DNA from 4 places in the Bradyrhizobium sp. BR 1432 genome. Region 1 is predicted to be linked to each of the others. Evidence: riboswitches for the same ligand, from Rfam matches in the RefSeq annotation. Region 1 holds a riboswitch; each other region holds the start of a gene.
The links. A riboswitch is a leader RNA that binds a small molecule or an ion and turns the genes downstream of it on or off. The one in region 1 is predicted to bind cobalamin.
Positions count from the first base shown of each region.

Region 1 (7,740 bases):
ACCTTGAGGCTCTTGGCCGCCGCCACGAACTTGTCGACGAAGGGCTGGTAGACGCTTTCATGCACGAGGAAACGCGTCGGCGAGACGCAGACCTGGCCGGCATTACGGAATTTGTTGGCCGACAGGATTTTTGCAGCGTTGTCGAGATCAGCGTCGGCGAACACGATCGCCGGCGCATGGCCACCGAGCTCCATGGTGACGCGCTTCATGTGCAGGCCGGCGAGCGCAGCCAGATGCTTGCCGACCGCAGTCGAGCCGGTGAAGCTGATCTTGCGGATGATCGGATGCGGAATGAGATATTCCGACACTTCCGCCGGCACGCCGAACACCAGTTGGACGACACCGGGGGGAATGCCCGCGTCAGCATAGGCGCGCACCAGCTCCATGCAACTCGCCGGCGTCTCTTCCGGTCCCTTGACGATGATCGAGCAGCCGGCGGCGAGCGCGGCCGAGATCTTGCGCACTGCCTGGTTGATCGGGAAATTCCAGGGCGTGAACGCGGCGACCGGGCCGACCGGCTCCTTGGTCACGAGCTGGGAGACGTTGCCCATCCGCGGCGGCACGATACGGCCATAGGCGCGGCGGGCCTCCTCTGAGAACCAGTCGATGAGGTCGCCGGCCAGCATGGTCTCGCCCTGGGCTTCGACCACCGGCTTGCCCTGCTCCATGGTCATCACCGGCGCGATCTCGGCGGCGCGCGAGCGGATGATGTCGGCCGCTTTCCGCATCAGCTTGTAGCGGTCGAACGGCGAGGTCTTGCGCCAGACCTCGAAGCCGGCCCTGGCCGCCTCCAGCGCGCGGTCGAGGTCCGCACGCGAGGCGTGCGGGGTCTTGCCGATCGGCTGGCCGGTGGCGGGATTGAGGATGTCCTCCGACTTGCCGGACGTGCCGTCGGTCCACTCGCCGGCGATGAACATCTGAACTTTCGGGTACATCCTTGCTGCCTCCTGCATGATTTTCGGTCTTCGACGGGTTGCTGCCGCCGCTTCGAGCGAGCGCAGAGCTACACCGAAAGGCGGCCGGCGAAAAGGCGTCAATGACGATAGGGCAAGGCATTGCTGATCTGCCGACCCGACCGTATCGAGCCGCAGTTGCGCCTTAATTCAGGCTGCCAGCGACGACCGCAAGCGCCGCCAGCCGATGACGATGCCGGTGATGGAGAAGGTCAGCCCGAGCGTGCAGAGGCTGACGATCACCACATCACGCAGCCGCGGGTGGGCCAGCAAGACCGGGAAGTCGAGCGTGTGCAACGCGCTGTAAAGCCAGCGGTAGGCGCGCCGCGACGGATCCAGTCTTTGCAGCACGCCGCCGTCGCCGCCATCGATGTCGAACCAGAGGTCGCCGTCACAGCGCGAGCGGTAGACCGGTGCACCCGGCGTTGTGGATGGCGCGGGGTAGTCGTCGCTATCAGGAAGGACGGACGGTAGGCCGCAGCCGACTGCAAAGCGCCCCGTCAGAGCCTGAATCTCGTGCACATCAAGGAATCCCGCCAGTCCATCGCGCGGCGCATCCCCTCTCCTGCTCAAGGTCTGACGGCCGAGGGCGACCCGATCGCGCCGATAGACTTTGCCGTTGAAGGCGAACCATTCGGCCTCGCGCGCCGCGGGAGATATCGGTTGCCGATCGAGCGATGGGGCCTCCCGCCAATCCGGCGCGGCGTTCATCAGGCCGGCCTCTGCCGGCGTCAACTGGCCGCGCGAGAACAGCCGGCCGTGATCCATCGAGAGCCAGCCGCTGAAGATCCAGGTCAGCACGAAGACCGTCGCTGCGAGGCCAATGAGGTGATGCAGCGCATGCCAGCCACGGTAAGGTGTGGAGATTTGCCTCTTGGAAATCCTGATCCGCGCGATCCCGAGCACGGCGCCCAGCACAGCCGCGATCAGGGCCAGCAGCACCAAGGTCCAGACCACGCGGTCCCACAGGGACCAATTGCTGCGCAGGATGGTCGGATAGATCCAGTGCAGCACGCTGCCGACAAGATTCCAGCCGCGCTCGCTGCGCGTCGTATCAAGCACGATCTCGCCGGTCGGCGACGAGACATAGACCTCCGTCCCGGCGGCATCGCCGAGGGCAACGCGAAACAGCGGTCGATGACGATCGAAGCCGTTCGGCACGCTCCACTGATCGTAATCCGCACGGCCGACAATCGTCGCATGCGAGGCATCGATCTCGCGCTGGCGCGCATGAGCCTGCGCAATAGCCAGTGCGACGTCAGCGGATTTCATCGACGCGTCGTTCCCGTCGGCCGCACGGATCGCGCGCTGACGCGATGGACCCGAGACGATGTAGACCGCGCCGTCACTCCGCTGGATCAGCCGAACGCGCGTGGCATCCGCGATCCCGCTCGTAGCGACCGCATCCGCAACCGTAATCTTCACCTCTCCGCGATTCACCGGCGCGAGTCCGGCAAATCGCTCCGCTTCTGTGAGCGACGGAAACGGAACGAAGTGCATCACGATTCCGCTCGCGAACCACATCGCGAACAGCAGGCAGAACGCGATCCCGAGCCAGCGGTGCAACAGGACGATCGCGCCAATCATGCGGTCACCGCCCTACCATTTGAACGCGGCCGAGATTTCATAGGTCCGCGGTGCGCCGAGCAGGATCTGGTCGGGATAGAACGGGTCGCCCCAGATCGCATAGCGCTTGTCGGTGAAGTTGCGCACCCGAAAGGTCAAGCGAGCCTGGTCGACGGCATTGAAGACCGTCTTGGGGATGTCGACGAAGGCATAGACGTCGGCGACGGTATAGGCCTTCATCGTCACCACGTTGGCATCGGTGTTGTAACGGTCGCCGACATGACGGCCGGTGATGCCGAGCTCCACCGGCCAGGGCGTGAAGAAGCGCCAGGATGCGCCGGCATTGGCCACGATGCGCGGCACGTTCGGCGGCGTATTGCCGGAGAACGAGCCACCGACAAAATTGTAGTCGGCATAGTGCGCATCGACATAGGCGATGTTGCCCCAGAGACGCAGGGGCTCGATCGGGCGAACGGCCGCCGCGAGCTCCACGCCCTTCGACTCCTGCCGCCCGGCGATGTTGAGCTGCATGCCGCCGGCTGCGGCATAGACGTTCTTGCGCACGATGTCGTAGGCGGAAAACGACCACTCCGCCCGGTTGTCCCAGAACAGGTGCTTGAGGCCGGTCTCATAGGTGCGCGCGGTGGTCAGGTCGAGCGGCTGGGTCGGCCCGAGCAGGAAGATGTTGTTGGCGGAGATGTCTGCGCCGGTGGCGTACTGGCTGAAGAAGGTCAGGCCGGGCACGGCCTCCCAAGTGTAGCCGATGCGCCCCGTCACCGGCGCCCAGTCTTTCGTGAACGGGAAGCCGGCTTTCACAAGCCCGGCGGGGTCGGTCGAATTGCGGTCGAGCCCGATGTGCTCGACGCGCAGGCCACCGATTAGCGCGAAAGTCTGCGTCAGCTTCAGCCGGTCCTCGAACGACAGCGCCTCGTTGTCGATGCGCGCGGTCTGCTGCTGGATCGTGAGCGGGCCGTAAAAGCCGCGGTTGGGATCGACGAGCGAAACGGAATCGCCGGGGAAGTTTGCCGCGCCCGGCCTGACGAAGTCGAGATAGCTTGACGAGAGCGTCGTGACCAGCCGGTTGTCGAAGCCTGCGATGTTCGCGTCCCAGATCAGGTCGGTGACGTTGCCCACCAGCCGCTGGCTGTGCGCGACATAGAAGCGTTCACGATCGACCATGTTCGTTGTGGAATTGAACGCCTCGATCTCGTTGTTGAACCAGGTCCGTTCTGCACCATAGCCATAGGCCTGACTCTTCAGCGTCAGGTCAGGCGCCAGCTTGAGCTCGAAGCCGCCGCGCAGCCAGACCTCCTGGGCGACGTTGCGGTTGTCGAGGACGTTGTAATTGGTGTTGAAGGTACGATCATCGATGGTGACGGCACCGAGATTGGTTCCGTTGTAGTTCGAGACGTAATTGCCGGAGACGATGCCGCTCGTCGCATGCGAGCCGCTGAAGGCGATCGGCACCAGCGGCGCGCCCCAATAGGCCTTCGAGCGATCCTCCCGATATTCGATCGCGCCCCAGACCTTGAGGCTGTCGGAGATGCGGTAGTTGAGCTGGCCGGACGTGCCGAACATCTTGACATTGGTATCGTCGGCAAAGCCGTTGAGCGTGGAACGGCTGATGTCAAAGCGATAGTCCAGCCCCTGCACGTTGGTGCTGCCGCCGGAGCCGTAATGGGCGCGGAACGAGTTCAGGGAATCCCAGGAGAAGTCAGCTTCATTCCGGATCGGTCCGGTATGCGGCTGCTTGGTGACGAAGTTGATGGCGCCGCCGGCGGCGCCCTCGCCCGAGATCAGCGAAGCCGGACCCTTCAGGAATTCCACCGCCTCGAGATTGGCGGTATCCGCGATCCGCGAGGTCATGTTCTGCGGACCGATCTTGATGCCGTTGTAGAGCGTGTTGATCTGGCTGTTGGTGAAGCCGCGCATGGAGAAGGCCGAAGGTTCAGCCGGATTGTCGCCGGAGGTGACACCGACTGCGCCCTGCGCCACCTCCGATACGGTGCGATAGCCCTGCTCGCGCATCGTCGCGGCCGAGATCACCTCGACGGTCGCCGGCGTCTCGCGCACGGTGAGGCCGAGTCGCGAGGCGCTTTCGGCCACGGCATTGCTGTTGAGCGGCGTTGGTGCCGCGGCGGTCGGCACGACGGGCTTGGGCGCTGCAGATGCGGCCGCCGGTCTGCGTGCAGCTGCACGGCGAGCGCTCTGCGCCTCCCGGCCCGCCGGCTTGGCCTGCTTGCGGGATTGCGCCGGCGACACCTCGACCGGCGGCAGGGGTTCGCCGGCCTGCTGCGCTAGCGCGGCAGATACATCGGCGGCGGCTAGTGACGTAAGAGCTGCGGAGGCAAGCAGGAAGCGGCGCGGTCGTACAATGCGGGTGGAAGACACAGTTCGAAACCTCGGTATGACGTCAGTGGCACGTCACAGCGAACGAGGTCTCACCCTGGGCCTGTCAGCCGTCCGATGAAGCCGAATGTCTGTACTCCCCGACCGACATCTTCGCGTGTGACCACGGCTGACGGCAGGTCTCCTGGCTCGCGGGTCGTGACCGCTTCGTCGCCTTCCCGGGACCGAGGACCCAGTGGCTTCTGACGAAGGATTCACCGCTTACAGTTGCGGGGGCAGCCGCGGCATTGGGGACAAATTCCCCGCACCGCATTCCCTTTTCATCCCCTCTCGGGGAAACCGTCGAAGCCATCTAGGATTACGATCAAGACAGAGTCAATGTGCAAGCTGCGGCGTTATTGCCACAGCAACCAACTTCCTCGGAGATGAGCATGGAAGGCGAGACCTTCCTCTGGCTGATACGGCATGCGCCAGTCGACGGCGTCGCGGGGACGATCCATGCGGCTGACGCGCCGGCTGATCTCGGCGATCGCGCGCAATTGCAGGTACTGCGGCAGTGCTTGCCGCCAGACGCTGCGAGCTATGCCAGCCCGTCGCGGCGCACGGTCGAGACCGCGCAGGCGCTGGGACTCGCGCCCAAGTTGATGCCTGAATTCAGTGAACAGGATTTTGGCGCATGGACCGGCCGTCGGCATGACGACATCGGCGCGGCTGGCGACGAGGCCTATGCGCAATTCTGGAGCGATCCGGCGCGCGGACGTCCGCCGGGCGGCGAGAGCTTTGAGGATCAGGTCGCGCGCGTCCGGCTGGGGCTCTCGCGGATCGGCGCGGGCTCCGCAGCGCTCGTCGTGCATTCCGGCACGATCCGCGCTGCGCTCTGCATCGCGCTGGATCTGACACCGCAAGCCGCCTTGCGCTTCGTGATCGATCCGCTGTCGCTGACCCGGATCGACCGGCTCGCCACCGGGTGGCGCGTCGTTTCCGTCAATCAGCGGTTGGCCTGAGCCGGATCAGCTAGGGCGATCCGGTACATTGGCCTGCGCAAACGTCGCCATGCCGTTGTGGAGCGCGCAGGCCGACCGCACCAGCGGCAGCGCGATCGCGGCGCCCGATCCCTCCCCAAGCCGGAGATCGAGGCTGATCAGCGGCTGCACGTTCAGCGCACGCAGCACCAGCCGATGCCCCTGCTCTGCCGATTGATGCGACGGCAGCAGGAACGGCCGGCACGACGGGTTGATCCGCACCGCCGCCAGCGCCGCCACCGACACGATGAAGCCGTCGATCAATACAGGGATGCGGCGTTGCGCAGCCGCGATGATCGCGCCTGAGATCGCCGCGATCTCGAGACCGCCGACGGCACACAGGATGTTTTCGGGCGAAGCCCCCGCAATGCCATGGCGCGCAATCGCGGCATCGATCACCCGCGCCTTGTGGGCGCGGCCGGCCGCGTCGACGCCGGTGCCGCTGCCGGCGATCTCCTCGGCACTGATGCCGAGCAGGCTCGCCGCAATCGCCGCCGAGGTCGTGGTATTGCCGATGCCCATCTCGCCGAAAATCAGCAGATCGGGCTGATTGGCTGCTGCGCGCGCAACCGCGCGCTGACCGGCCTCAAACGCGAATGCCAGTTCCGCAGGTTCAAGCGCAGCTTCCACGCTGAAGTCGCGCGTGCCAGAGCGCGGCTTGTCGGTGACGATTCCCGCCATCTCCTCCTGCGCCAACGTGCCGGTGTCGACCACCTCCAGGCTGGAGCCAAGCTCACGCGCCAGCACCGAGATCGCGGCGCCGCCGGAGGCAAAATTCGCCATCATCGCGATCGTCACGGCTTGCGGATAGGCCGACACGCCCTGCGCGACGATGCCGTGATCACCGGCGAAGACGATGATCGGCACGCGCGCGGCACGAGGAGATTCCGTCGCTTGCAGGCCCGCAAGCTCTATCGCCAGTTGCTCGAGCCGGCCGAGCGCGCCGGTCGGCTTTGTCAGTTGCGTCTGCCGCGCGATGGCTGCCTCGCGATGATGCGCGGAGATCTCGGGGCACTCTTGGTAGACCCATTCGGGGAGCATGCTGCCTCGCTTAACGCGTGCGCTTGAGAATGTAGCTGTCCATGATCCAGCCATGCCGCTCGCGCGCCTCTTGCCGCATTGCGACAATACGCGAGCCCACTTCGGCCAGCGCGCCGGACATGACGATCTGATCGGGCATGCCGAGATAGGCGCCCCACCAGATCTGAAGCCCGGCGGGATCGAGCGATTGGAACGCCGTGCCGCCGTCGAGCATCACCGCTACGGTATCGACGCCTTGCGGCCAGCCGCCTTCGCGCAAGCGCCGCCCCGTCGTGACCAGGAACGGCTCGCCGATGTCGTTGAGCGGCAGCGCATGCGCTGCGCACAGCGCCTGAATCGAGGTGATGCCGGGCACGACCTCGATATCAGGCAACGGATTCAATCGCCGCGCAATTCGCAGCGAGGAGTCATAGAGCGAAGGATCGCCCCAGATCAGCAGCGCAACCTTGCCCTCGCCGGCGAGATGATTTGCGATCGTTTGCGACCAGATCGCGGCCACGGCATCGTGCCAATCGTCCACGCCCTTGCGGTAGTCCGCCTCAGCCGCGTCACGCATTGGCAAGTCGAACTCGGCGATGCGGGTGCTCGCGCTGGTGAGCACGTTCGCGCAGATCGTCCGCCGCAGATCCGCAAGATCGGATTTCGCCGTCCCCTTGCGCGGGATCAGGACGAGATCGGCGGCGTTGATGGCTTGGATCGCGGCGCGCGTGAGCTGCCCGGGATCGCCGCAACCGATGCCTATCAGGGAGAGCGTGAGCATCGCGAGTGCGAAGGGCGGCCGCGCCGGCCGCCCTTCGCTCGTCTCTTAA
Region 1 covers NZ_JBPUGF010000003.1:7,826,954-7,834,693, forward strand. Annotated here, with positions in the region: gene ACSKB8_RS38005 (NAD-dependent succinate-semialdehyde dehydrogenase) at 1-935, opposite strand, end outside; gene ACSKB8_RS38010 (PepSY domain-containing protein) at 1,104-2,540, opposite strand; gene ACSKB8_RS38015 (TonB-dependent receptor) at 2,553-4,910, opposite strand; cobalamin riboswitch at 5,026-5,227, opposite strand; gene ACSKB8_RS38020 (histidine phosphatase family protein) at 5,300-5,872, shown strand; gene cobT (nicotinate-nucleotide--dimethylbenzimidazole phosphoribosyltransferase) at 5,879-6,931, opposite strand; gene cobF (precorrin-6A synthase (deacetylating)) at 6,942-7,691, opposite strand; gene ACSKB8_RS38035 (energy-coupling factor ABC transporter permease) at 7,737-7,740, opposite strand, start outside.

Region 2 (7,740 bases), 1.5 Mb from region 1:
CGGACGAAACGGCGGTCGCCAGCAGCGCGGCCGCGCCGATCGCAAAACCCCAGGCGACGGTGCTGCCGTCGATGGGATAGTGCAGCGCGCCGAAGCCGATGGTCTGGTTGACGAGCCAGGCGCCGGTGACGACGAGCAGCGCCGGGCGCAGCGGCAGCATCGCGGCCGCGACAACGGCAAAGGCCGCGAACGGTGTCGCACAGGCGAGCGCGAAGCTTGCGAGCGCGCATGACACCGCGAGCAGCGCAAAGCAGAACATCGGCGCAAGGCGCGGCGTCACCGGATGAAGCCACAGACGGTCGGCGCGAGACGGCTGGATGCTGAGAGCCATAAGTGATCTCCTTCTCTTCGAATTCTAGTCCATTTGGGGACGTGTGACAGCCCTATCGACGTCAGAACGTGGCGCCGGCTTTGAGCAGATAGCTGCGGCCGGGCAGCGGATAGGCGCTGAAGCGACCGTCGGTAAAGGTGCTTGCGACTGCATAGTCGTAGTAGAGCGCTTTCAGCAAATTGTTGACGCTGAGCGACCAGAAGTACCGCTCATATTGACCACTGAGCTTGAGGTCGATCGTGCCATTGGCAGGAATCGGCTTCTGAGTGCCGGCCTGGTCGTTGTCCATGCGACGCTCGCTCCAGAACCGCGCGGTGGCGTCGAGCACGACATAGTTCTGCCAGATGTTCCAGGTGAGGCCCGCACTCGCGGTGTAGCGCGAGACCAGCGGCACGTCATTGCCGGCCCAGATACCCTCTCGGAAGACAGCCCTCGTATAAGCCATGCCGGAGCGCAAGAGCAGAGCGTCGTTAACGCGATAGGAGACACTGGTCTCCGAGCCGTAACGGCGGGTCGGATCGAGATTGGTGTTGTAGAACAGGATTGGATTGAAATGGATCTCGTTAGCGAGGTCCATCAGATAGAGACTGCTCTGCATCTGAAGACCGCCTCCCTTGATACGCAGCCCAGCCTCGACATCCTGCGAGGTCTGGGTCTTGAGCTGGAACGTTTGCGGCAGCGGATTGAAGAAGGGGTCGAATGAGGGTCCCGACGACACCCGCTCGTCGACGTCAGGCGTGCGAAACGCCCGCGCGGCGCGGCCGAACAGCGAGACCATGTCGTTGAGGCGATGCTCGGCACCGAGGTGCAGCGCATATTGGGTCTCGTCGCTCCCGAGCGGGAGCGCGCCGATGTCGGCGTTGAACGGAGCTGCCGGATCAAAATTGTCGCGTGCCAACAGACTGATGGTCTGCACCCGCGCGCCATAGGAAACGTCGGTCGTGGGCGTCACACCCAATGTGTGCTGAAGATAGCCCGCAACCGTCTGCTGCCTGAGGTCGTAATTGTGCCAGGCGGCGAGACCCTGGCCGGCGCCACGGTTCTGCTGAAAGCTCGCATCGTAATAGTCGATGCCGGTCAAGAGCTGCGACGGCATTCCGAGCAGAAGGCTCTTCACGCTGAGCCGCGGCGTGATCGACCACGTCGTCAGATCGGCGTCGACATAGGTCGAGGTGAAGAAAGCGGGCGCCGGCGTCGGACTGGAGAAGAATGCACTCTGCTGCCTCTTGTCGCGCAGGCCTCCGTCGACGATGAGATCGACGCCGTTCACCAGGGTTTTTGTGAAACCCGCTGTCGCGCCAAAACCTTGCTGGTTGGCATAGTTGAAGGGCGTGCTGGTCCCCTTCCGGTTGGTCGCGAGCTCGTCGAGGCCGATCGAGGGATCGACGGTGCGGCCCCCCGGCAGTCGCAGCTCCTGATTGTCTCCCGTCACGGTCAGGAAAGCGGTCAGGCCCGGCGTCGTGTAGTTCAGATTGCCGATGCCGTTCTCCTGGGAATAACGATTGTTGTCGCGATAGCCATCGGACTTGACGGTGTTGCCGTAAAACGAGGTCGACCACGGACCGGAATTGAGCGACGTCGAGACGTTGCCGAGCCTGGTGTTGAACGAGCCGAAGCCGGCCTCGATGCGCGCGGCCATTGGCGGCCCGCCGACGCCGCTCTTGGTGACGATGTTGATGACGCCGCCGACCGCATTGTCCCCATAGAGCACCGCACCGGAATTGCCGTGCGTGATCTCGATACGCTCGATGGAATTGAGCGGGATGGTGGCAAGGTCCACCTGCGCCATGTCGATGTCGTTCAGCCGCCGTCCGTTGACCAGCACCAGCGTGTTGGCGGTTGCGAACGCGCCGAAGCCGCGCAGGTCGACACTGGTCTTGGCGCAGATCGGACCGCCATAGAACGTCGTGATCTGGGCGCCCGGTACCTGCGTCGAGATGATCTCGGCAAGCGTCTGCGACGGCGCATGGGCGATGTCGGCGGCCGTGATGACGGTCGTGGCGGCGCCGACGATGCCTCCATTGTTGCTGGCCGCCTCACCGCCAAAGCCGGACGAGCCGGTTCCTGTCGGCGCGCCGTTCGGCGTCGCACGGCGTCTCCCCATGTCGCCATCGCTGCTCGCCCTGGCACGCGTGCGGTTCTGATCGTCGGCCTTGGTCATTTCGACCGGCGGCAACTGCTCGGCGACAGTCTGCGCGCGGACGCCCATCATATTGAGGACAAGAACGGGAATGATGAAGCTGGACGCCAGCCAGGACGCGCGACGGCACCGGACGGCGGCGGAAACGGAAGACATGCGAAAAAACCTCGGCAGGACGTCAGTGGCACGTCACAGCGAACGAGGTTTCACGACGTAGCGATCAATCGCTCCGGTGAAGCTAATGTCTGTACTCCCCGACCGACATCTTCGCGTGTGACCACGGCTGACGGCAGGTCTCCTGGCTCGCGGGTCGTGACCTCTCCGTCGCCTTCCCAGGACCGAGATTCCCAGTGGCATAGGACGAGAGATTCGCCGCTTACAGTTGCGGGGGCAGCCATGGCATTGAGAAGATCCCGGCGTTGGGAAAATCTCGCACCACGTTCCCTTTTGATCTCCGTGAGGAGAACCGTCGTGGATCTTTTACGAGTCGTGCAGCCCGGGAGTCAATCGGCTGGTTGCATCTGGCAGCGACAACTCGCCGCTACCGGTGCGTCCCGCAAGCAGAGGCCCAGCAGCTACGTCCGCCCTCGCGGGCGCTGGGCCTGCGCCCAAGCGACGGCGACGTCGCGTGGCGGAACATCGATGCGCTTGATCGGCGTCAGTTCGCCGGAGGCAGAGACGATCGCGGTCTCCTCGCGGCGGCAGCGCCGACACACGAAACGGACCTCACGCGGGAATGCCGACCAGCTTGAACGTTTGACGTTGGCAGCCATCGGCCAAGCGTCGCAATGCGAGCACGACACCAGGAACCGGCCGGGATCGAGCATACCCATTCAATCGGACTCCACGTCCTGCCCGCTTCCTTCAATGATTGATCCAAGTGAATCGTTCCGGTGCCTGGGCACCGCCGACGGCCTCCTGTCTTTTGGCGCGTCGTCAGCGACTTTGGGTGCGTCGCTCCCGACCTTCGCACGCATCAAGAACTCAGCGAGCCCCCTTGAGGGTGCAGGAGGTCGTGCAGGTGACCGTGGTGCCGTGATCGCATGACTTGCAGGCGCTGACGCACTGATTCATGTCGCGAGGATTGTAGCTGTAGTTTCGCATCGGGCAGGTCGACGTCGAGCCGGTGATGTCCTGCTCCTGATCGCAGGCCGCCGTCATGAGCGCGAATATGATCACTGCAACGAGGCGCATGGGATTGCCCGTCAAACATGGCAAGTGACACTCGCGAGGCGCGCTGCATCGCAACGAGCCCCGGCCTTCCCACCGCGAGCCATCGCCAATCAGCGACGCCCGCATGCGCCTCAGAATGCGCGCCAAATGTTAAGAACGGATTGCAGTCGGCCTCAAGCAGCAGCGCTGGTCGCGATCGCCTGCCGCATATCCACTGCCAGCTGGCGGTACTGCTCGGCAAGCTTCAGATAGAACTCGCGCTTGGTGCTGTCGGTGGCGAGCTTCGCGATCAGCTCGCACTCGGCGGAGAGCGTCTCGAACCGTTCGAGCCTGTCCTCAAGGTGTGTCATCGGCGTGTCCCCATCTGACGCCTCAGGGACGTCAAGCCTAAGCCCGGGAAATAGGTCACGGCGAACATCGTTATGGAGTAGAATCGTTCTTTCCGTTCGGCGACGCCGGACGGCAGGCACCGCTATTCTTGCTCCAGCCGCCAGGCGCCGTCCCAACCCTCGTCTGGTGGGTTGACCTCGAACTGCGCGATGCGGCCGAGCAGCGTGCGTGAGGGACCGTCGCCGGGGACCGCTTCGAGCGCGGCGTTGAAGGCGGCGCGGGCGTCGTCGAAGTGCCCGGCGCGATAGGCGTCGAGACCTTCGGCATAGAGCGTGCGCAGGCGCGCTTGCGCATCGGTGAGTGCGCCGGCCCTGCCCATCACCTCGAAAACAGCTTGCGGTGCGCGCTGCCCCGCGACCGCGACGCGATCAATCTCACGCAGTTGGAGCTGTGAGCCGATCGCATCCGCCGTTGCCTGCGAGACCAGGATGCGGGTGCCGTAGGCCTTGTTGGCGGCCTCCAGCCGCGAGGCGAGGTTCACGGCGTCGCCCATCACGGTAAAGCTCATCATCAGCTCGGAGCCGATGCTGCCGGTCAGGACCTCGCCGGTGGCGATGCCGATGCGCAGATCGCACGGCGCCGGCATGGCGCGGATGCCGAGCAGATCCGGCAGCTGCTTCTGGAGCGCGGGCACCTGATCGGCCATCTCGATGGCGGCAAGGCCGGCGAGCATCGCCTGCTCGTCCTCCTCGATGAAGGGCGGGCCCCAATAGCACATGATTGCATCGCCGATATATTTGTCGATGATGCCGCGATTGCTGCGGATGGGGCCGGACATCACCGTGAAATAGTGGTTCATCACCTTGACGAGGCCGCGCGGGGTCACGCCCTCGCTCATCGAGGTGAAGCCACTCATGTCGCAGAACATGATGGTCATGACCCGGCGCTGGCCGTCGATGGCGACCTCCGGCCGGTCAATCAGGCCCTGCACCACCTTCGGGTCGATGTAGCGGCCGAAGGTCTCACGGATGCGCTCGTTGTGCCGGAGCTGCTCGATCATGCGGTTGAAGGCCGCGGCAAGCTCGCCGATCTCATCCTGGGTGGAGACGGTAATGGGCTTGTCGAACCGGCCCGCCTCGACCTCGCGGGTGCCGGCGAGCAGCAGCCGCACCGGGCGCGTGATGCCGCTACTCACCAGGAGCGCAAAGGCAAATCCAACTATCGCTGCGAGCAAGGTCACGATGCCCGATACGATGATCGCCTGGTGCTGGTGGCTGATCACCTGCGACGTGCTGAAGAAAACCTGCGTCAGCATGTCGGCGCGGATCGCATCGATCTTCTGATTGAACTGGTCGCGCAGCACGTCGATGTGCTCCAGCGTGCCGCGGGCCTCCGCCATCTGTCTGGCATCGACCTGCTTGGCCAGCTTTGCGTGGTCCTCGGTCAGATCGCGGCGCAGCTCAGTGACGGCGGTCTCGATGCGGAGCTCGATCCGCGCCAGGGCAGCATTGTCGGACGGTGTCCTGGGATCGTTGATGATGGCGTTGATGAGCGTGCGTGCGCTCTCGGCCTCCTCCTCGATCCTGCGGTCGGTCTGCTCGAACTCGCGCACGCGCGCCGCATAGGCCTCCTCGTCCGACGGCGACTGCATCTTGGTCATGACCATGCGCCGCAGCGCCAGCGCACGCTCCAGCGAGCGGATGTTGGCGCGCGCCAGATGGCCGTAGGCCGGGATGTAGCGGTTGGTCAGCTCGTCCAGGAGGACGCCGACCTTGCTCGACATCACCATCGACAGGATCGAGGTGACCAGCATCAGGACGATCAATCCGAGGGCGATACCGACGATCTTGCGCCGGATCGACTGGTTGAAAATCGGCATAGGTGCAGGGCAAAGGCTGAAAGGATGAAGCGAGGGAACTCAATACACCGGATTTAGCCATGGGAACACGCGCAATCTCGCCTTTCTGACGCCGTGAGCCGTACGCAACCGTCGCGCGAGCCTCAATCGTTAACAAAGGTTAAACACGCTGCCTTTTCCGCTATTTCGGAAGTTCCCGAGTTCCCATCCGTATTTTGCCGCATTGTTGCGAGAGCGTGAGGAATGCGAAACGATGTCATGACATCGTTTGGTGTCGTCTCTTGATTCTCAAGCCGCATGTCGTCGCGGACCTTGGTTTGTAGTGGTTTCGCAGGGGGACCATGGAATGAACCAGTGCCTACGCTCGCTCGCGTGTGTCGTTGCCGTGGCCACAATGGCCCTCCTTCCCACCGAGTTGGCGGCGAAGAGCAGTCATAAATCTTCCGCGCCGAAGAAGACGCATGAGGCGAAAGCCGGCAAGCAGCGCCATGCCTCCGCCGGCAAAGCGCGGCACGGCAAGCACGCCGAGGCCAAGCGCAAGCCGAAGAAAACGGTCGACGAGCCCTCGGACAAGCCGGCACCACCGCCGCTGACCGGCGATCTCGCCGCGCTGAAGGATGCGATCGACCTCGCGCGCAAGGGCAAGACCGAGGATGCGGGCGCCGCGCGCGACCGCATCACTGACCCCGCCGGACAGAGGCTTGCAGACTGGTTCATGCTGCGCCACTCCGAGAGCACGGCGAATTTCAAGCGCTACGCCGCCTTCCTCGCCGCCAATCCGGACTGGCCGAGCAGCGCCCTGCTCCGCCGCCGCGCCGAGGCGCGGCTGTGGCAGGAGAAGAGTGACGCGGCCATTGTGCACACATTCACCATGGACCGGCCGACCAGCGCCAAGGGCAAGTTCGCGCTGGCCCGCGTACTGCTCACTGAAGGCGAGACCGACAGGGCTGCGCGTCTCGTGCGCGAGGCCTGGCGCACGGACGAATTGACCGAGCGGAGCGAAGAGGACTCCTATGCGGCGTTCAGCGACCTTCTATCCGCCGACGATCACCGCGCGCGCATGGACAAGCGCCTCGGCGCCAAGGACTACGCAGGCGCAAGGCGCGCGGCCAAACGTCTCGGCGAGGATGCGCTCGCGATCGTGAAGGCCTGCGCCGCCGTCACCGGCAAGGCGAGCAAGGCCAAGGACTATCTCGAGGACGTCTCGACCGAGGCGCGGCGCGATCTCGGCTATGTGCTGTGCCGCGCTCAGTGGCATCTTCAGAACGACCGCATCGACGACGCAGCCGAGGTGATCCTCGCCGCCCGGCCCGACACGATGGCCGCGCAGGACACCGATGCCTGGTGGCGCGAGCGCCGCCTGCTGGCGCGCAAGCTGCTCGACCAGGGCAAGTTCAAGACCGCCTATGACGTGGTGCTCACGGCCGCGGTGCCGGAGAAGGAAGTCTATCGGGTCGACTACCACTTCATGTGCGGCTGGATCGCGCTGCGCTATCTCGACGATCCCAAGACGGCGATGGTGCACTTCGCCGCGATCGACGCAGGCTCGGCCAATCCGATCGCGCTGTCGCGCGCCCATTACTGGCGCGGCCGCGCCGCCGAGGCGATGGGTGCTACAGCCGACGCGCGCATGAGCTATCGGGCAGCGGCGCGCTATCAGACCGCCTATTACGGTCAGCTCGCCCGCGCAAAGCTCGGCCTGGACCGGATCGAACTGCGCGCGCCCTCGCCCGTGCTGGCCGCCGCCGACACGCAGTTGGCGGACGAGCGCGTGCGCGCAGCCAACATGCTCTACGATATCGGCGAGCGCGACGTCGTGTTCTATTATGCCGAGGATTTTGCCAAGGAGAGCTCCGACGCCGCGGCGCTCGAAGCGCTCGCCGCGCTCGCCGGACAGCGCAACGACGC
Region 2 covers NZ_JBPUGF010000003.1:6,339,427-6,347,166, reverse strand. Annotated here, with positions in the region: gene ACSKB8_RS30780 (hypothetical protein) at 1-331, opposite strand, end outside; gene ACSKB8_RS30775 (TonB-dependent receptor) at 393-2,627, opposite strand; cobalamin riboswitch at 2,743-2,957, opposite strand; gene ACSKB8_RS30770 (hypothetical protein) at 3,047-3,304, opposite strand; gene ACSKB8_RS30765 (hypothetical protein) at 3,456-3,665, opposite strand; gene ACSKB8_RS30760 (hypothetical protein) at 3,818-3,994, opposite strand; gene ACSKB8_RS30755 (adenylate/guanylate cyclase domain-containing protein) at 4,117-5,853, opposite strand; gene ACSKB8_RS30750 (transglycosylase SLT domain-containing protein) at 6,179-7,740, shown strand, end outside.
Region 2: another riboswitch for cobalamin. It lies ahead of ACSKB8_RS30775 (TonB-dependent receptor); the one in region 1 lies ahead of ACSKB8_RS38015 (TonB-dependent receptor).

Region 3 (7,740 bases), 7.7 Mb from region 1:
TCAAGCGCCGAACGACCTCGCAAACCGTTGCGAGGTCCTCGCCGGCGATCGCCATGCCGCAGGTCATTCCCAACTCAATGCGCCTCCGTTCTGATATTCGATGACGCGGGTTTCGAAGAAGTTCTTCTCTTTCTTCAGGTCCATCGTCTCCGACATCCAGGGGAACGGGTTCTCGACTTCGGCGAATACAGGCGAAAGTCCGAGCTGCGCGCAGCGCCGGTTCGCGATGAAGTGCATGTACTGCTCACAGAGAGCCGAATTCAGGCCAAGGAACCCACGCGGCATCGTATCGCGCCCGTAAGCGGCTTCGAGCTCAGTTGCGTCACGAAGCATGCCGCGGACCTCATCCTGTAATGCGGGTGTCCATAGGTGCGGATTCTCGATCTTGATCTGGTTGATGACATCTATACCGAAATTCAGGTGAATGCTCTCGTCGCGCAGGATGTACTGATACTGTTCGGCGATGCCGACCATCTTGTTGCGGCGGCCAAGCGACAAAATCTGAGCAAATCCGGTGTAGAACCACATGCCTTCGAACACGACGTAGAAGGCAACGAGATCGCGCAGGAAGGCGCGGCCATTGTCCGGCGTCCCGGTCTCGAACAACGGGTCGCCGAGGTGCTGCGTGTGCTTGAGCGCCCAAGCCGCCTTGTCGGTGATCGAGGGTATCTCGCGGTACATGTCTGAACAGCTCACCCTCGTCCAGGCCAAGGCTATCGACGATGTACTGGAAGGTGTGGGTGTGGACCGCCTCCTCGAACGCCTGCCGCAAGAGGTACTGCCGACACTCGGGGTTGGTGAGGTGACGGTAGATTGCCAGCACGATGTTGTTGGCGACGAGCGATTCCGAAGCTGCGAAGAAGCCGAGATTGCGCTTTATCATGCGCCGCTCATCCTCCGTCAGCCCGTTGCGCGACTTCCACAAAGCTATATCAGACTGCATCGAGACTTCGGTCGGCATCCAGTGATTGTTGCAAGCAGAGAGATATTTCTCCCAGGCCCATTTGTACTTCAGCGGCAGGAGCTGGTTGACGTCTGCGCGGCAGTTGATCATCCGCTTCTCATCGACCGACACGCGGCCGCCAGCACGGTCAATCTCGCCGAGGCCGGTCGGATTGGCCGGCTCGTGCTTGAGCCGATTCTGTGGAGGCCGCGTGGTGGTGAGGCTTGAGACGGCGGGAGCCGCCGCAGCGATCGTTTCGGTATTGGACCAATCGAGCATCGTCATCTCCTTACTGGCAGGTTTCGCATTCGGGATCGGTGATCCGGCAGGCTTTCATGCCGTCGAAGTCCGGCTCGGGGACCACGATCGGCGCGTACGAGATCGCGGCCGAGGCGGACACGGCATTGAGCTTGCCGTCAGTGCCCTTCAGGGTCGATTTTTCGACGTGGGTGGCACTGTGAGATCGCAGATAGTAGGTCGTCTTCAATCCACGGCGCCAAGCCAAGCGGTAAAGTGCATCGAGTTTCTTGCCAGATGGATTGGCGATGTAGAGGTTGAGCGACTGCGACTGGTCGATCCATTTTTGCCGGCGCGCAGCCGCTTCGATCAGCCAGGAGCTGTCGACCTCGAAGGCTGTCGCATAGAGATGCTTGAGATCGTCGGGCACCCGATCGATCCGGCCGACGCTGCCGTCGAAATATTTCAGGTCGGAGACCATCACCTCATCCCATAGGCCGCGGGCTTTGAGATCGCGGACCAGAAGCTCGTTCACGACCGTGAAGTTCCCGGACATGTTCGATTTGACGAAGAGGTTTTGATAGTTTGGCTCGATCGACTGCGACACGCCGCAGATGTTGGAGATCGTCGCCGTCGGCGCGATTGCCATGACGTTGGAATTGCGCATGCCGCCAGCGACGACCTTCTTGCGCAGGCGCTCCCAGTCCAGCGTCGAGGAGCGGTCGACATCGAGTCCACCGCGTGCATCGTTCAGCAGTTGGATAGAGTCGAGCGGCAAAATACCTTTCGACCAGAGTGAGCCCTCGAAGCTCGGGTAGCGTCCGCGCTCGGTAGCGAGATCGGACGACGCCTCGATGGCGTGGAAAGAGATTGCCTCCATGCTGATATCCGCGAACGTGACCGCCCGATCCGACGCGATCGGGATGCGCTGGACCTGAAGCGCCTCCTGGAAGCCCATCAGGCCGAGACCGACCGGCCGGTGGCGCATGTTGGAGCGGCGCGCCTCCGGAATGGTGTAGAAATTGATGTCGATGACGTTGTCGAGCATCCGCACGGCGGTCGTCACCGTCCGCTTCAGCTTGGCCTGGTCGATGCCGTCGGGGCCGACATGATTAAGCACATTGACGGAGCCGAGATTGCAAACGGCGACTTCGTCGGCCGAAGTGTTCAGCGTGATCTCGGTACAGAGATTCGAGGAATGGATCACGCCCATGTGGCGCTGTGGCGAGCGGAGGTTGCAAGGATCTTTGAAAGCAATCCAGGGATGGCCGGTCTCGAATAGCATGGTCAGCATGCGACGCCAGAGGTCGCTGGCCCGTACCGTCTTGAAGAGCCGCATGCCACCGGCCTTGGCTTTGGCTTCATAGGCTTCGTACGCCGTCCTGAATGCCTCGCCGTAGAGATCATGCAGGTCTGGCGTCTCGTCCGGCGAGAATAGCGTCCACTCGCCGTCGGCATCGACGCGCTGCATGAATAGGTCCGGCACCCAGTTGGCAGTGTTCATGTCGTGGGTGCGGCGGCGGTCGTCGCCGGTGTTCTTGCGAAGGTCGAGGAATTCCTCGATGTCGATGTGCCAGGTCTCAAGGTAAGCGCAGACGGCGCCCTTGCGCTTTCCACCCTGGTTGACGGCGATCGCGGTGTCGTTGGCGACTTTGAGGAACGGGATGATACCCTGGCTCTCGCCATTGGTGCCCTTGATGTGAGCGCCTAACCCGCGAACTGGCGTCCAGTCATTGCCGAGGCCACCCGAATATTTGGCGAGCAGCGCATTGTCCTTGATCGACTTGAAAATGCCGTCGAGGTCATCGCAGACCGTGGTGAGGAAGCAGGACGACAACTGCGGACGCAGCGTGCCGGAATTGAACAGCGTGGGTGTCGAGGCCATGAAGTCGAACGAAGACAAGAGATCGTAGAACTCGATCGCCTTTGCCTCGCGATCGATCTCGCGCAGCGCCAGCCCCATCGCAACCCGCATGAAGAAGGCCTGCGGCAGCTCGATCCGTTTGCCGTGCTGATGCAGGAAATAGCGGTCGTAAAGCGTCTGAAGGCCGAGGAACTGGAAGTTCAGGTCTCGTTCCGGCTTCAGCGCTGCCGTGATGCTCTGGAGATCGAAGCGGGCGAGTTCTGGATCGAGCAGCTCGGCGGCGATCCCGACCTTCACATAGGCCGGAAAGTATTCGGCATAGCGTGTCGCCATGTCGGCCTGCGAGGCCGACGTGGCAACGCCATAGACGTGCGAGAGCACCTCGCCGCGGAGCTTGTCAAGCAGCAAGCGCGCGCTGACGTAAGCATAATTTGGCTCGTGCTCGACCAGCGTGCGCGCTGCCATGATCGAAGCCAGCGCCAGCTCGTCCTGGCTGATACCGTCGTACAGATTGCGGGTGGTCTCGGCCAGCACGGGCTCGACAGAGACGCCATCGAGGCCGGCGCAGGCTTCGCCAATGATAAGCGCAAGGCGGTTGGTATCCAGCCCGACACGTGAACCATCCGCCAACGTGACGTGAAGGGCCGGAGCGCCGGCGGGCGTCGGCTGCGCGGCTGCGTCCTCGGCGCGCTGACGCGCGCGCTCTTCGCGATACAACACATAGGCGCGCGCGACCTTGTGGTTCTCACTACGCATCAAGGCGAGTTCGACCTGATCCTGCACATCCTCGATGTGGAAGGTGCGTCCTTCGCCCGCGCGCCGCATCAGCGCTGCGACGACCTCGGCGGTCAATTGCTCAACGCTCTCATGCACGCGACGCGAGGCGGCCGCCGTGGTGCCTTCGACGGCCAGAAAGGCCTTGGTCATGGCCACCGCAATCTTGGCGGAGTCAAACGTGGTCACCTTGCCGTTACGGCGGATGATCTGCATGGTCGGCTCGCTTGGCGCGAGCGATTGAGGACGCGACTGGAAAATGGGAGCGGACGCATTGTCCGCGTCGTGCAGGTTCAGTGACATCAATAGGCCCCGTGATGCGTGTTGTGTTTGAACGGGGCTGTAGGGAGGGCGCTGCAGAAACGCCGGCAGTGGAGTTGCCGGACGGTGCATGCAAGCGACCGCCGGGACACCCCGCCCGTGGACGTTCTGACCGTCACGGCAGGTCTCCTGGCTTGCAGGTCGTTGCACTTCCTGTCTTCCCGGCGCAGTCGCACCAGTGACGTCGTTCGGAAGCAGCTCGCTGCTGACAGTTGCGGGGGCAGCGCCGGAATTCCGCGCACAAGGCGCAGTTCACCGGCTTCCCTCTTAGCCACTAAATCTTGCGATTCAGTAGAACCGTGACGCCTATATCTAGTGATGTCCGGGACGCGCTGTCAACACCTGATGAAGGTGCCGGCGCGGACTTGCTCGTGGAATGCTGAAATCTCACGGGCGCCTGCTTCTGACCTCCTGATCCGATGGGCGTTCTCATTCGATACCGAGAGAGCGGCCAGGCTTGCGCAGCCGCGTTGCAACTCGGCCACGAATTGGCTCTCTCCTCTCCAAGCTTACAGCGAAGTTTGGGAGGACTCCGTAGGGTCGGGATAACCACGAACCGCCAAAGCCTGGCTATTTAGTACCAATGTCGCGTTCCAGACAATGTGTTGCGACTTCGACGAGAGATCACTGCTGCTTCACAAGCCTGTCGTGTTTTTCAGGTGATGACCGGTGAGATGGGTCGAGTCACTTCGTTTATGCACTGGTACGACGCTTGCTTGAGATTGTCAGACGATGTGTTCACGTAGCCTAGGCCGAACTTATTCTCCCTCCGACGCTGGGCTCCTCAACAAGAAGATTAGCATGTCGGACGTTGCCGGCGCGTTTCCTTCGCCTTTAACCCGCACCCCATCTGCGCTTGCTAATTCCCGTGTCGTCGTGACTGTGCGGGCATGATGGCATCGATTTCTCATCGTCCACGTCGAGATGCGAACCGCAGAAGGGCAAAACCGCGATTCAATGGCGGATCTTTTCCATGCGCCGATCCATCCCTGCTTAAGGTCGAATCATGAAACCTATTCTTGTCTTTGACTGGAACGGCACGCTGCTCGACGATGCGCACATGCTACTGCAGACGACAAATGCAATACTGGATCGCTTCGGCCGCACAACTATCGATATGGATACGTTTCGGAACCATTGCGACGTCCCACTTTCTATCCTGTATCGCAGTCTGGGAATGTCGGAATCGGAAATTGCCGACGTAGATCGAGATGCGGGTGCAATGTTTCACGACACCTACGAACAGTTTGCGAGCAAAGCTGACCTGCGCGAGGGCGCTCGTAGAATTCTGGAAATGGCGCGCGAGCGAGACGCTTCGTCCATCATCGTAAGCAACCATGTCGTCGAGCCTCTCCAATCGCAATTGCGAAGGCTTGGAATCAATGACTACATTAACGAGGTGATCGCTTTTGAAAGCCGCGCGGCGCAGTTCAAGTCAACGAGCAAAGGTGAGCGGCTTCGTCGCTATATGCAAGAGAACGACCTGAAGCCACAGGCGACCTTCATCATCGGCGATATGCCAGTCGAAACGAATATTGCTCGCGACCTCGGGCTCATAAGCGTGTCCATTACCGGCGGATTTGTCTCCGATTCGCGATTGCAGGCAGCAGAACCGGACTACATCATTCGCAGTCACCACGAGCTGTTGCCGATCTTGCAGGGGCACGGCTTTTTCCGGGATGCATAAACGATAATAAGAACGATGATGCGACGTCCTGCTGCAGCGATCACGCATGTGCCTCAGCTAGGCTGAGAATACCTCGACGGCGGCCATAGACTCTCGCGTTTATTGTAGTGGCCACGAATGGAATTTAACCATTCTGCCGTTTTCCTTGCGGTAGAGCTGCGCGGGTTCGCGCCCTTGGACTATTCAGGCTGCGAAGAATCCCGGTTTGCCGCTCAGACGGTTCGCTATTGTGAGGGCCGGCATTGCGACCCGCTAAAGCCGCGCCTACCGATCCAAGACGTCGTTCGCAAGCCATTCTCACATTACCCAAACTTACCCAACCTTCGTCTGGAAAGGCCGCTTACGGTTGAGAACGGCGGCTAGCTTTCACTTACTGCGGCCTCTGCAAGAGGAGGGGCGCGTGGTTTGCGGGCCAAAGAGCCCATGTCGGAGGGAATCATGCCAAGGACGCTCGCCGTTTTGCGCGGCCATTCGGCCAATTTTGTCAAAAAGGCTCTTATCTGCTCCACGCTTCTGGCCGGAACAGTCATCAGCCAAGCCAAGGCGGACGACATCAACTGGCGCCAGTTCGAGGGCACTTCGATCGTCTGGGCCTACGACATTCATCCCTATGCCGATGCGGTCGCAGCCCAGTTGCCAGAATTCGAGAAACTCACCGGCATCAAGGTGACGCCCGAGCTTTATCCGGACGATGCCTATTGGAATAAGCTGACCATCCAGCTCAGCACAAAATCGCCGAGCTGGGACGTCGTAGGCACGGGCATTCAACCGGCCTGGGATCTTGCGCCAGGCCAATTGCTCGAGCCACTCGACCGTTATCTGAACGATCCGAAACTCACCGCGGCCGGGTACGACTACAAAGATTTCTTCCCTGCATTGCGGGATGCACTGACCTGGAAGGTCAAGGAAGGGCAGATCGAGCCGGGAAGCGGGCAGGTGTGGGCCATCCCACACGGCTTTGAGAATATTCAGCTGTTCTACCGCAAAGACATCCTCGAGAAGCATGGCGTCACGGTTCCAACAACTCCGCCGCAGATGTCCCTCGCGTGCGAGAAACTCAAGGCTGCGGACCCCGCGATCACACCTTTGGGCGTGCGCGGTGTGCGGTTTTGGAGCAGCATTCACACCGCTGCGATCTCGATTGCCAGGTCCTACGGCGTGCATGATTTCATCGTCAAGGACGGAAAGCTCGACACAGGCCTGGACTCACCCGAGTTCGATCGCGTTCCACAAGGACTATGTGGACATGATCAAGAAATGCGCAGCTCCGTCCTTCGCCAACGACAACTGGTACCAGGTCGTCGATGGCATCAATTCAGGACGCACCGCGATGGCGATCGACTCTAACATGTTTGGCTTTTGGAATGATGTGGCTGGCAAGCCCGCCTCAGGCAAGATCGCATTCGCGCCTCCGTTGCGGGCTCCGAACAGCAAGAATTTTGAATCCAACATCTGGATCTGGTCTCTTGCGATGAACGCTGCTTCCCGGAAGAAGGGTGCAGCCTGGCTGTTCATCCAGTGGGCAACTTCAAAGCAGGTCGAGCTGAACGGCGCTGTAGCCGGCAAGCTCGTCAACTCTCCGCGTTCCTCGACGTGGAGCGACAAGGCTTGGCTTGAATACGCGGCAAAGCCTGAATTCAACAATTTCGTCGAAGCGTTCAGGGCCGTGCAAGACAGGGCGCAGCTGGCCTTTACAGCCCGCGTCGGCTTTGCCGAAGCAATGAATGCCTGGGCCGTGGCCATGCAGAAAATGGTCAATGGAGCTGACGTCAAGGCAACGCTATCCGACCTCGCCTCGGAAATCCGTTCGTCCATGTGAAGGTAAAAGGGGCGGCAGATCGAGCTGCCGCCCCTTTGCATATTAGAGAATAGTGAAATGGACCTTCGAGGATTCGACGCAACCGTGACGCTGCA
Region 3 covers NZ_JBPUGF010000003.1:165,897-173,636, reverse strand. Annotated here, with positions in the region: partial or broken gene ACSKB8_RS01060 (ribonucleotide-diphosphate reductase subunit beta) at 64-1,222, opposite strand; gene ACSKB8_RS01055 (ribonucleoside-diphosphate reductase subunit alpha) at 1,233-4,121, opposite strand; cobalamin riboswitch at 4,242-4,456, opposite strand; gene ACSKB8_RS01050 (HAD family hydrolase) at 5,146-5,826, shown strand; gene ACSKB8_RS01045 (ABC transporter substrate-binding protein) at 6,265-7,173, shown strand; gene ACSKB8_RS01040 (extracellular solute-binding protein) at 7,073-7,645, shown strand; gene ACSKB8_RS01035 (carbohydrate ABC transporter permease) at 7,703-7,740, shown strand, end outside.
Region 3: another riboswitch for cobalamin. It lies ahead of ACSKB8_RS01055 (ribonucleoside-diphosphate reductase subunit alpha); the one in region 1 lies ahead of ACSKB8_RS38015 (TonB-dependent receptor).

Region 4 (7,740 bases), 7.6 Mb from region 1:
CCAGCTGTTCAGGTGGCGCAAAGAGCTTTGCAAGCACGGTGAAGCGAGTATAGCGCCGTTCGTGCCGGTCGAGATTGGGCCGTCTGTGCCGCCGCGGGAGGTGGCCGAAGCGTCATTGACGACGACGGCGGCGCGTCGACGGAAGAGCCTGGGCATCATTGAGATTGATCTTGGTAGCGGGCACCGCATCCGGGTCGATGGCGACGTTGATGGAGACGCGCTGCGTCGAGTTCTCGATGCTTTGGTACGCCGATGATCCCGGTTCCGACGGGCGCACGAGTGTGGCTTGCGACAGGCTACACGGACATGCGCCGAGGCTTTCCGTCGCTGGCACTCCAGGTGCAGGAGGTGCTGCGCAAGGACCCGCTCAGCGGTCATCTGTTTGTCTTCCGCGGTCGCCGAAGCGATCTTCTGAAGGTGATCTGGCACGATGGCCAGGGAGCATGCCTGTTCACCAAAAGACTCGAGAGAGGGCGGTTCATCTGGCCTTCGGTTGCGGGCGAAGCAGTGACGATCTCGCTGGCGCAGATGAGCTACCTGTTGTCCGGAATCGATTGGCGCAACCCCCAAGAAACCCAGCGTCCGACGCGGGTCGGATAGCCGTTTTGGGTTTGAATCTTCTGCTTGATCCTGATTCAATGGCTTCATGATATCGAAGCCGGACGACCTTCCATCGGACCTTGTCAGTGCCCTGGCGGCGCTGCAGGCCGAGCGTGAGGCGCGGCTGCGAGCCGAGGCGGTGGCTGCCAGTGCACGGGCGGAGCTGTCGGATAACGCGGCGCTGATCGCGCATCTCGAGTTGCGGATCGAGAAACTCAAGCGCGAACTGTACGGGCAGCGCTCCGAGCGCACGGCGCGGCTGATCGAACAATTGGAATTGGAACTCGAAGAACTCGCCACCACGGCGAGCGAGGATGAGCTTGCCGCGCGCGCCGCCGCGGCGAAAACCCAGAGCGTGCGCGCCTTCACGCGCAAGCGGCCGGTACGCAAGCCCTGGCCGGACGACATCGAACGCGAGCGCGTCGTCATTGAGGCGCCAAAGACCTGCGCCTGTTGCGGTGGGGCGCGCCTTGCGAAGCTGGGCGAGGATGTGACCGAGACGCTGGAGGAGATCCCGCGCCGGTTCAAGGTCATCGAGACCGTGCGCGAAAAGTTCACTTGCCGCGATTGCGAGAAGATCAGCCAGCCGCCGGCACCGTTCCATACCACGCCGCGCGGCTTCATCGGTCCGCAATTGCTGGCGACGATCCTGTTCGACAAGTTCGGCATGCATATCCCGCTCAACCGCCAGAGCGCGCGCTTCAAGTGCGAGAGGATCGACCTGCCATTGTCGACGCTCGCTGACCAGGTCGGCCACGGAACCTTCGCCGTCATGCCGCTCTTCCAGCTGATCGAGCGTCATGTACTCGCAGCCGAGCGCCTTCATGGCGACGACACCACCATCCGCGTCCTGGCGAAGGGCAAGTGCACGACCGGCCGGATCTGGACCTATGTGCGGGATGACCGGCCCTATGGTGGGCCGGCGCCGCCGGCTGCGGTCTATTACGCCTCGAGCGATCGACGGGGCGAGCATCCCCAGAAGCATCTGGCCGCCTTCGCCGGCATCCTGCAAGCCGATTGCTATAGCGGCTTCGAGCCGTTGTTCGACCCGCAAAGGAAAGCGATGCCGATCACGCCGGCATTCTGCTTCGCGCATGCGCGGCGGGGCTTCTTCGAGTTGGCCGATATCGAGAAGAACGCCAGGGAAGGCAGTAAGGGTAAACCGGTCTCCCCGATCGCGCTGGAGGCGGTCAGACGCCTCGATGCGTTGTTCGAGATCGAGCGCGCCATCAACGGCCGCAGCGCCGACGAGCGGCGTGCCGTGCGCCAGGAGAGAAGCAAGCCGCTGCTCGACGACATGTACGCCTGGCTGCTGCGCGAGCGAGAAACCCTCTCGCGCTCCTCCGAGGTCCTGAAGCCCATGAATTACATGCTCAGGCGCTGGGCCGACTTTGCCCGCTTCCTCGACGATGGCAGGATCTGCCTCAGCAACAACGCCGCCGAAAGAGCGTTGCGCGGCATCGCCTTGGGAAGGCGCAATTGGACCTTCGCCGGCAGCCTGCGCGGCGCCGAACGCGCCGCCATCATGCTGACGATGATCACCACCTGTCGTCTTAACGATGTCGATCCCAAAGCCTGGCTCGCCGACGTCCTCGCCCGGATCGCCGATCTTCCCGCTTCGCGTCTGCACGAACTGCTGCCCTGGGAATGGAAGCTCCCGCGCCAAGCCGACGAACCCACCGATCAGCAAGCTGCCTAACCTTCACGCAGCGCTATCATAGCGCTACCCGGCCCCCGCGCGCATGCGTCAATCAGGCGGTCTTCGTCGTATGCGTACTGTCACGCTGCTCTTTCCGTCGATGCTGACGGGGACTTCGCCGACGACGGTTGCGCGACGAACGAGGCGATGCTGGTCGCCATAGTCGTTCACCGCATAATGTTGCGTGGCGCGATTGTCCCAGATCGCGACATCGCCCTCCTTCCAGCGCCACCGCACGGTGTTCTCGAGCGCCGCGATATGAGATTGAAACAGATCAAACAGCTTCTGGCCGTCGTATTTCGGAAGACCAACGAAATTTTGCACCAGAGCGCCGAGCACTAGCGCGCGTTCGCCGGTCTCGGGATGCACGCGCACGACAGGATGCTCAGTCTGATAGATTGTTCTAGTGAAGATTTCGTCCAAATGCTTTTTGTCGAGCTCGCTGACGCGGGCCAATATTGCATAGTCGAAGGCGTTGCTGTGAACGGCCCAGAGCTTGTCTGCAAGCCGCTGCAGCGGCGGTGCGAGGTCGAGATACGCCGTAACGGTGTTTGACCAGACCGTATCGCCACCGAATGGCGGCATCACGAGGCTTCGTAGGACCGCAATCTTGGGGTAGGCATCGACGAAGGTTCCATCCGTGTGCCACAAGTCGGCCCGGCTCCCGGCGCGCGCCGAATCAAGCTCGATGATCGACGCCGTGCCTTTGATTGCACCGAGCGTCGGATGAGGTGCCAGCTTCCCGAAACGAAGGGCAAAGCGCTCTTGCTCCGCATCGTCGAGATGCCCCTGGTCGCGAAAGAAGATGACCTTGTGCTCCAATAGCAATTCATTGATCGAGCGGATCGTCTGCTCCGGCAAGTCGCCCGATAGCTTGACGTTCCGGATTTCCGCGCCGATGCGGGCTGCGCATTTGACGATGTCGCCGCGAGGAGCGTCACTATCCGACAAGATCGTAGCAGTCATAGCTCCAACTCTCGAATTTGGCGGTTTCCGTTAAACTCGACTAGAGCTGACGAACCTCAAGTGCCGACCGCATCGCGGGATCCGTCGGAGTCCCGGTGACAGCGTCGGGTTCCTGCTTGCGCTCCTAAGGCGGCCTCGGACTTGTTGGTGCGGCTCCGCTACGGTCTTTGATCTAAGAGTTGACGAGATCTGTCAGATTGACAATTGCCAGCACTGGTAGTTGACCGGTGTGGAAGCTTAAGCGATCGATGTTACGCCACTGCCGAATCAAACGCGCTTAGAGCTTCACACCAACATGGTTCGGTGACCTCGATGCCTCATGGGTAAGACCGTCAGGCTTGCCGGGATGCCGCAGCAAAGACGATCTCAGGGTTGACGTATTGGTTCTGTTGCAGATAATCGGAGGCGTCGAGGTTCTCCAGGTCTTGTTTGATCCGGAGCTAAGAGGGAAGCCGGTGCGCTCTCGATCCGTTCAGGATTGAAGCAATGCCGGCGCTGCCCCCGCAACTGTAAGCGGCGAGCCCGCATCCAAACGTGTCACTGAAGCAGAAGCTTCGGGAAGGCCGGATGCAGGCGATGACCCGCGAGCCAGGAGACCTGCCCCGACAACTTATTCGTCCACGGGCGGGGTGTCCGGTGGTACGCCTAGTAGCGGGTCCCGCTTTCGTGGCCTCCTGCCTGCGTTTCCGCCATGGCCTTTGCCCCCACACAATGGGGTTAAAGCTATGTCTCTTCTCTCACTTCCTGTCGCAACCCTCGGCACGCCGCGTATCGGACCGCGCCGTGAACTCAAGCTGGCGCTCGAAAGCTACTGGGCTGGCAACATCAGCAACTCGCAGCTTCTTGAAGCAGCGGCTGCTCTACGCGTTGCCAATTGGGCGCGTCAGAAGTCGCTGGGCGTCACCGTTATCCCGTCAAATGATTTTTCACTCTATGACCAGGTTCTCGATACGAGCGTCATGGTGGGCGCCATTCCTGAGGCGTATGGCTGGGATGGCGGTCCGGTCTCACTGAAGACCTATTTCGCCATGGCAAGAGGCTCACAAGACAGGGAACACGACGCGAGCTGCGGTCACGCGCAAGGTCACGGCGCCACTGCGCAGGAGATGACTAAGTGGTTCGACACCAACTACCACTACATGGTGCCCGAATTCCATAAAGGACAGACCTTCAGGCTCTCCTCCCGTAAACCGATCGAGGAATATGAGGAGGCCAAAGCCCTCGGCTATCAAACGCGTCCTGTCTTGGTAGGACCGGTCACCTTCCTAAAGCTGGGCAAGAGTGCCGATCCGACGTTTGATCCGATTTCGCTGCTCGAGAGCCTCGTGCCCGTCTATGTCGAGGTTCTCAAGGAGCTTGCGAAACGGGGAGCCGAGTGGGTCCAGCTTGACGAGCCCTATCTGGTGCTTGATCTCGATGAGACTACGCGGAATGCGCTCCAGCGTGCTTATGGGCGTCTCGCTGAGGAGGTGCCTGGCATCAAGATCATGCTTGCAACTTATTTCGGAGCGATCGGCGACAATCTGGCGACCACTCTGGGACTGCCCGTGGCCGGACTGCACGTCGATCTGGTTCGCGCTCCCCAACAATTGAGCCAAATTGAAGTTGGTGCTCATGCCGACCTCGTGATTTCGCTTGGCGTCATCGACGGCCGCAACGTGTGGCGCTCGAACCTATCGGCACTGGTTGAGCGGCTCAAGCCCGTCATTGCAAAGTTCGGCAAGGATCGCGTGCAGCTCGCACCCTCCTGCTCGCTCTTGCATGTCCCAATCGACGTTCAGCTCGAGACCGATCTCGATTCGGAGGTGAAGAGGTGGCTTGCCTTCTCGGTCCAGAAGATCGACGAGCTCACGATCCTGGCGAGAGCGCTTGCGAGCGACGGAAACGCCATTGCTGCGCTTTCCGAGTCAGCCCTTGGAGCGAAGGCTCGACGGACATCGCCGAAGATCCATGACAGGGCCGTCGCCCAGCGGACGGCGGCGATTGACGAGGCTATGTGCCGCCGCAAGAACGCTTTTGCGAGCCGTGCCGAGGTTCAGCGCAAGCGTTTCGGCCTGCCGCTTTTTCCCACGACCACAATCGGGTCGTTCCCACAGACCCCCGAGGTACGTAACGCCCGCGCCGCGCGTGCCCAAGGAGAATTGACAAAGGCGGAATATGAACAATTCCTGAAGGAGGAAACGGCTCGCGCGGTCCTCTGGCAGGAAGAGATTGGGCTGGACGTTCTTGTCCACGGCGAGTTCGAGCGCAACGACATGGTCCAGTATTTCGCTGAGCAGCTCTCCGGCTTCGTGTTCACTAAGCATGGCTGGGTGCAGTCTTACGGCTCACGTTACGTTCGTCCGCCGATTCTGTTCGGCGATGTCTCGCGGCCGAAGCCGATGACCGTCGAATGGTGGCGCTACGCGCAGTCCCTAACCAGAAAGCCGATGAAGGCCATGCTTACGGGGCCGGTGACGATCCTGAATTGGTCGTTTGTCCGTGACGATATTCCGCGCAGCCAGACCTGCCGTCAGATCGCGCTCGCGATCCGAGACGAGGTCGCCGAACTGGAAAAGGCCGGCGCAACCATGATCCAAATCGATGAGGCCGCGCTCCGCGAAGGTTTGCCCTCCGCCGCTCCGATTGGAAGTCTTATCTCGACTGGGCAGTGGAGAGCTTCCGCCTCTGTTCCTCCGGTGTTGCCGATGCGACGCAGATCCATACCCACATGTGCTACTCGGAGTTCAACGCCATCATCGATGCAATTGCCGCAATGGACGCGGATGTCATCTCGATCGAAACGTCCCGTTCTAAGATGGAGCTGCTCGATGCATTCACTGCCTTCAAATACCCAAACGACATCGGCCCGGGCGTCTATGACATCCACTCGCCGCGCGTTCCCGAAGTTGCTGAAATAGAGGATCTCATCGCGCGGGCCCGCCAACGGCTGGCGGACTCACAGCTCTGGATCAATCCGGATTGCGGCCTAAAGACCCGCAAATGGACCGAAGTCCGTCCGGCGCTCGTCAACATGGTTGCGGCGGCCCGCGAAATGCGCAAGGCGTCCTGATGTCAGGGTGAGCTCGCGATTAGAACCGGTTTGTTTAACGAAGCTTCCCAATGCATTTCTGGATCGAATGCCCTCTACGGCGCCGGGTGGGCCGGCGCCGAACAGGTTAATGTCGCGCAGGGCACGGCCGGCAGCATCCGGGTCTGCGAATGATCATACAAATCGAAGCGCCACGAGCGTCAGTTTCCATTTCACGCAAGGCACAACGAGCCGCATTTGGACTGGGTTTCCCTTCCGGTGTCCACGTGTACCTAGACAGACGCGGGATCCTGAAACGATGGACATGAAGACTGACGACCGGAAGCCCCTGTCAGCGTTTGATGGCGCAGAGCTAACAACAGCTCAAGCAAGACCGGCCCGGTCGCGAATCGGCTGCTCGCGTCTGAATGACCGCACCACGCTGCCCTGCAGAGTTGGCACTAGGCATCAATCACGTTTCAACCTGATAGCGCTATCACGGCATAACACTCGTTTAAATTGATCATCGAGGGCCTTATAACGAAGTACGCTCCGCTACCGGAGCGATATGGAGTTGGAAATGTCTGAAGCAAAGTGGAAATTGACGAGTTGTATGAGTGCAGCCTGTCTAGGTCTACTCCTAGCGGCGCCTGCAGCGGCGCAACCGATCTGGACCTGGACCAACCAATACGGCTCAACCCTAGCGGTCGACAATTATAATCCAAACACAGGCGCGATTTCCGGCACTTACACGAACAATGCGAGCAATAGCTGCGATGAAGGTACCCCTCAGGCGTTGACGGGCTGGCTCGCGCAGACCAATAGTGGCGCGGCGATCAGCTTTTCGGTGAATTTTGTGGGCTGCGGATCGACCACGGTATGGACTGGGCAGTTGAACGCTGCATCGGGATTTCAGGGACTCTGGCTACTTTCACTCGCCGAACCGGTGGCATGGAATGGCATCAGCGCCGGCGCGGACACTTTCACCTTTGCAAGCGGCGACAAATCGAAACTGCCTTCCCCTAGCGCAGAGACTGCCAAGAGCCGCCCAGGCGAGAAGCTCTCGAATACAAAGAACCGCAAATGACATGACCTGCGCGCGGCGGGCAGGAACGGCATCACGCCAATCTTTTATCCCGCCTTTATCATGCGCCGAAGCTCGCTTCGTCCAAAAGCTGATTTGGCGTCGACCTCGAGATCGATCCTTGCCGAGCCTGAACGGCCGACCTGTTCAGGCTCGGTTCTATCGTTGAAAGTCTGGGCAGGCTAACATATCGGTCGGCAAAGTTTCGAATAGGCCTGTTTTGCGCACATCGTCAGGATTGAGTTGCCCCTTAGGCCGATACCGCGATCTCCTTTAGCAAGGTCCGCTCCAAAAGGCGCCGCCTTGCGGACAGTTTTTACCCCGAGGGTGCTCTGCTTAGGCGGTTCTGACAGAAATGTCATCATTATGCGTACCCAGGAG
Region 4 covers NZ_JBPUGF010000003.1:178,052-185,791, forward strand. Annotated here, with positions in the region: gene tnpA (IS66-like element accessory protein TnpA) at 1-256, shown strand, start outside; gene tnpB (IS66 family insertion sequence element accessory protein TnpB) at 253-600, shown strand; gene tnpC (IS66 family transposase) at 647-2,299, shown strand; gene ACSKB8_RS01090 (TauD/TfdA dioxygenase family protein) at 2,348-3,265, opposite strand; cobalamin riboswitch at 3,660-3,884, shown strand; partial or broken gene metE (5-methyltetrahydropteroyltriglutamate--homocysteine S-methyltransferase) at 3,991-6,317, shown strand; gene ACSKB8_RS01100 (avidin/streptavidin family protein) at 6,856-7,362, shown strand; gene ACSKB8_RS01105 (MFS transporter) at 7,696-7,740, opposite strand, start outside.
Region 4: another riboswitch for cobalamin. It lies ahead of metE (5-methyltetrahydropteroyltriglutamate--homocysteine S-methyltransferase); the one in region 1 lies ahead of ACSKB8_RS38015 (TonB-dependent receptor).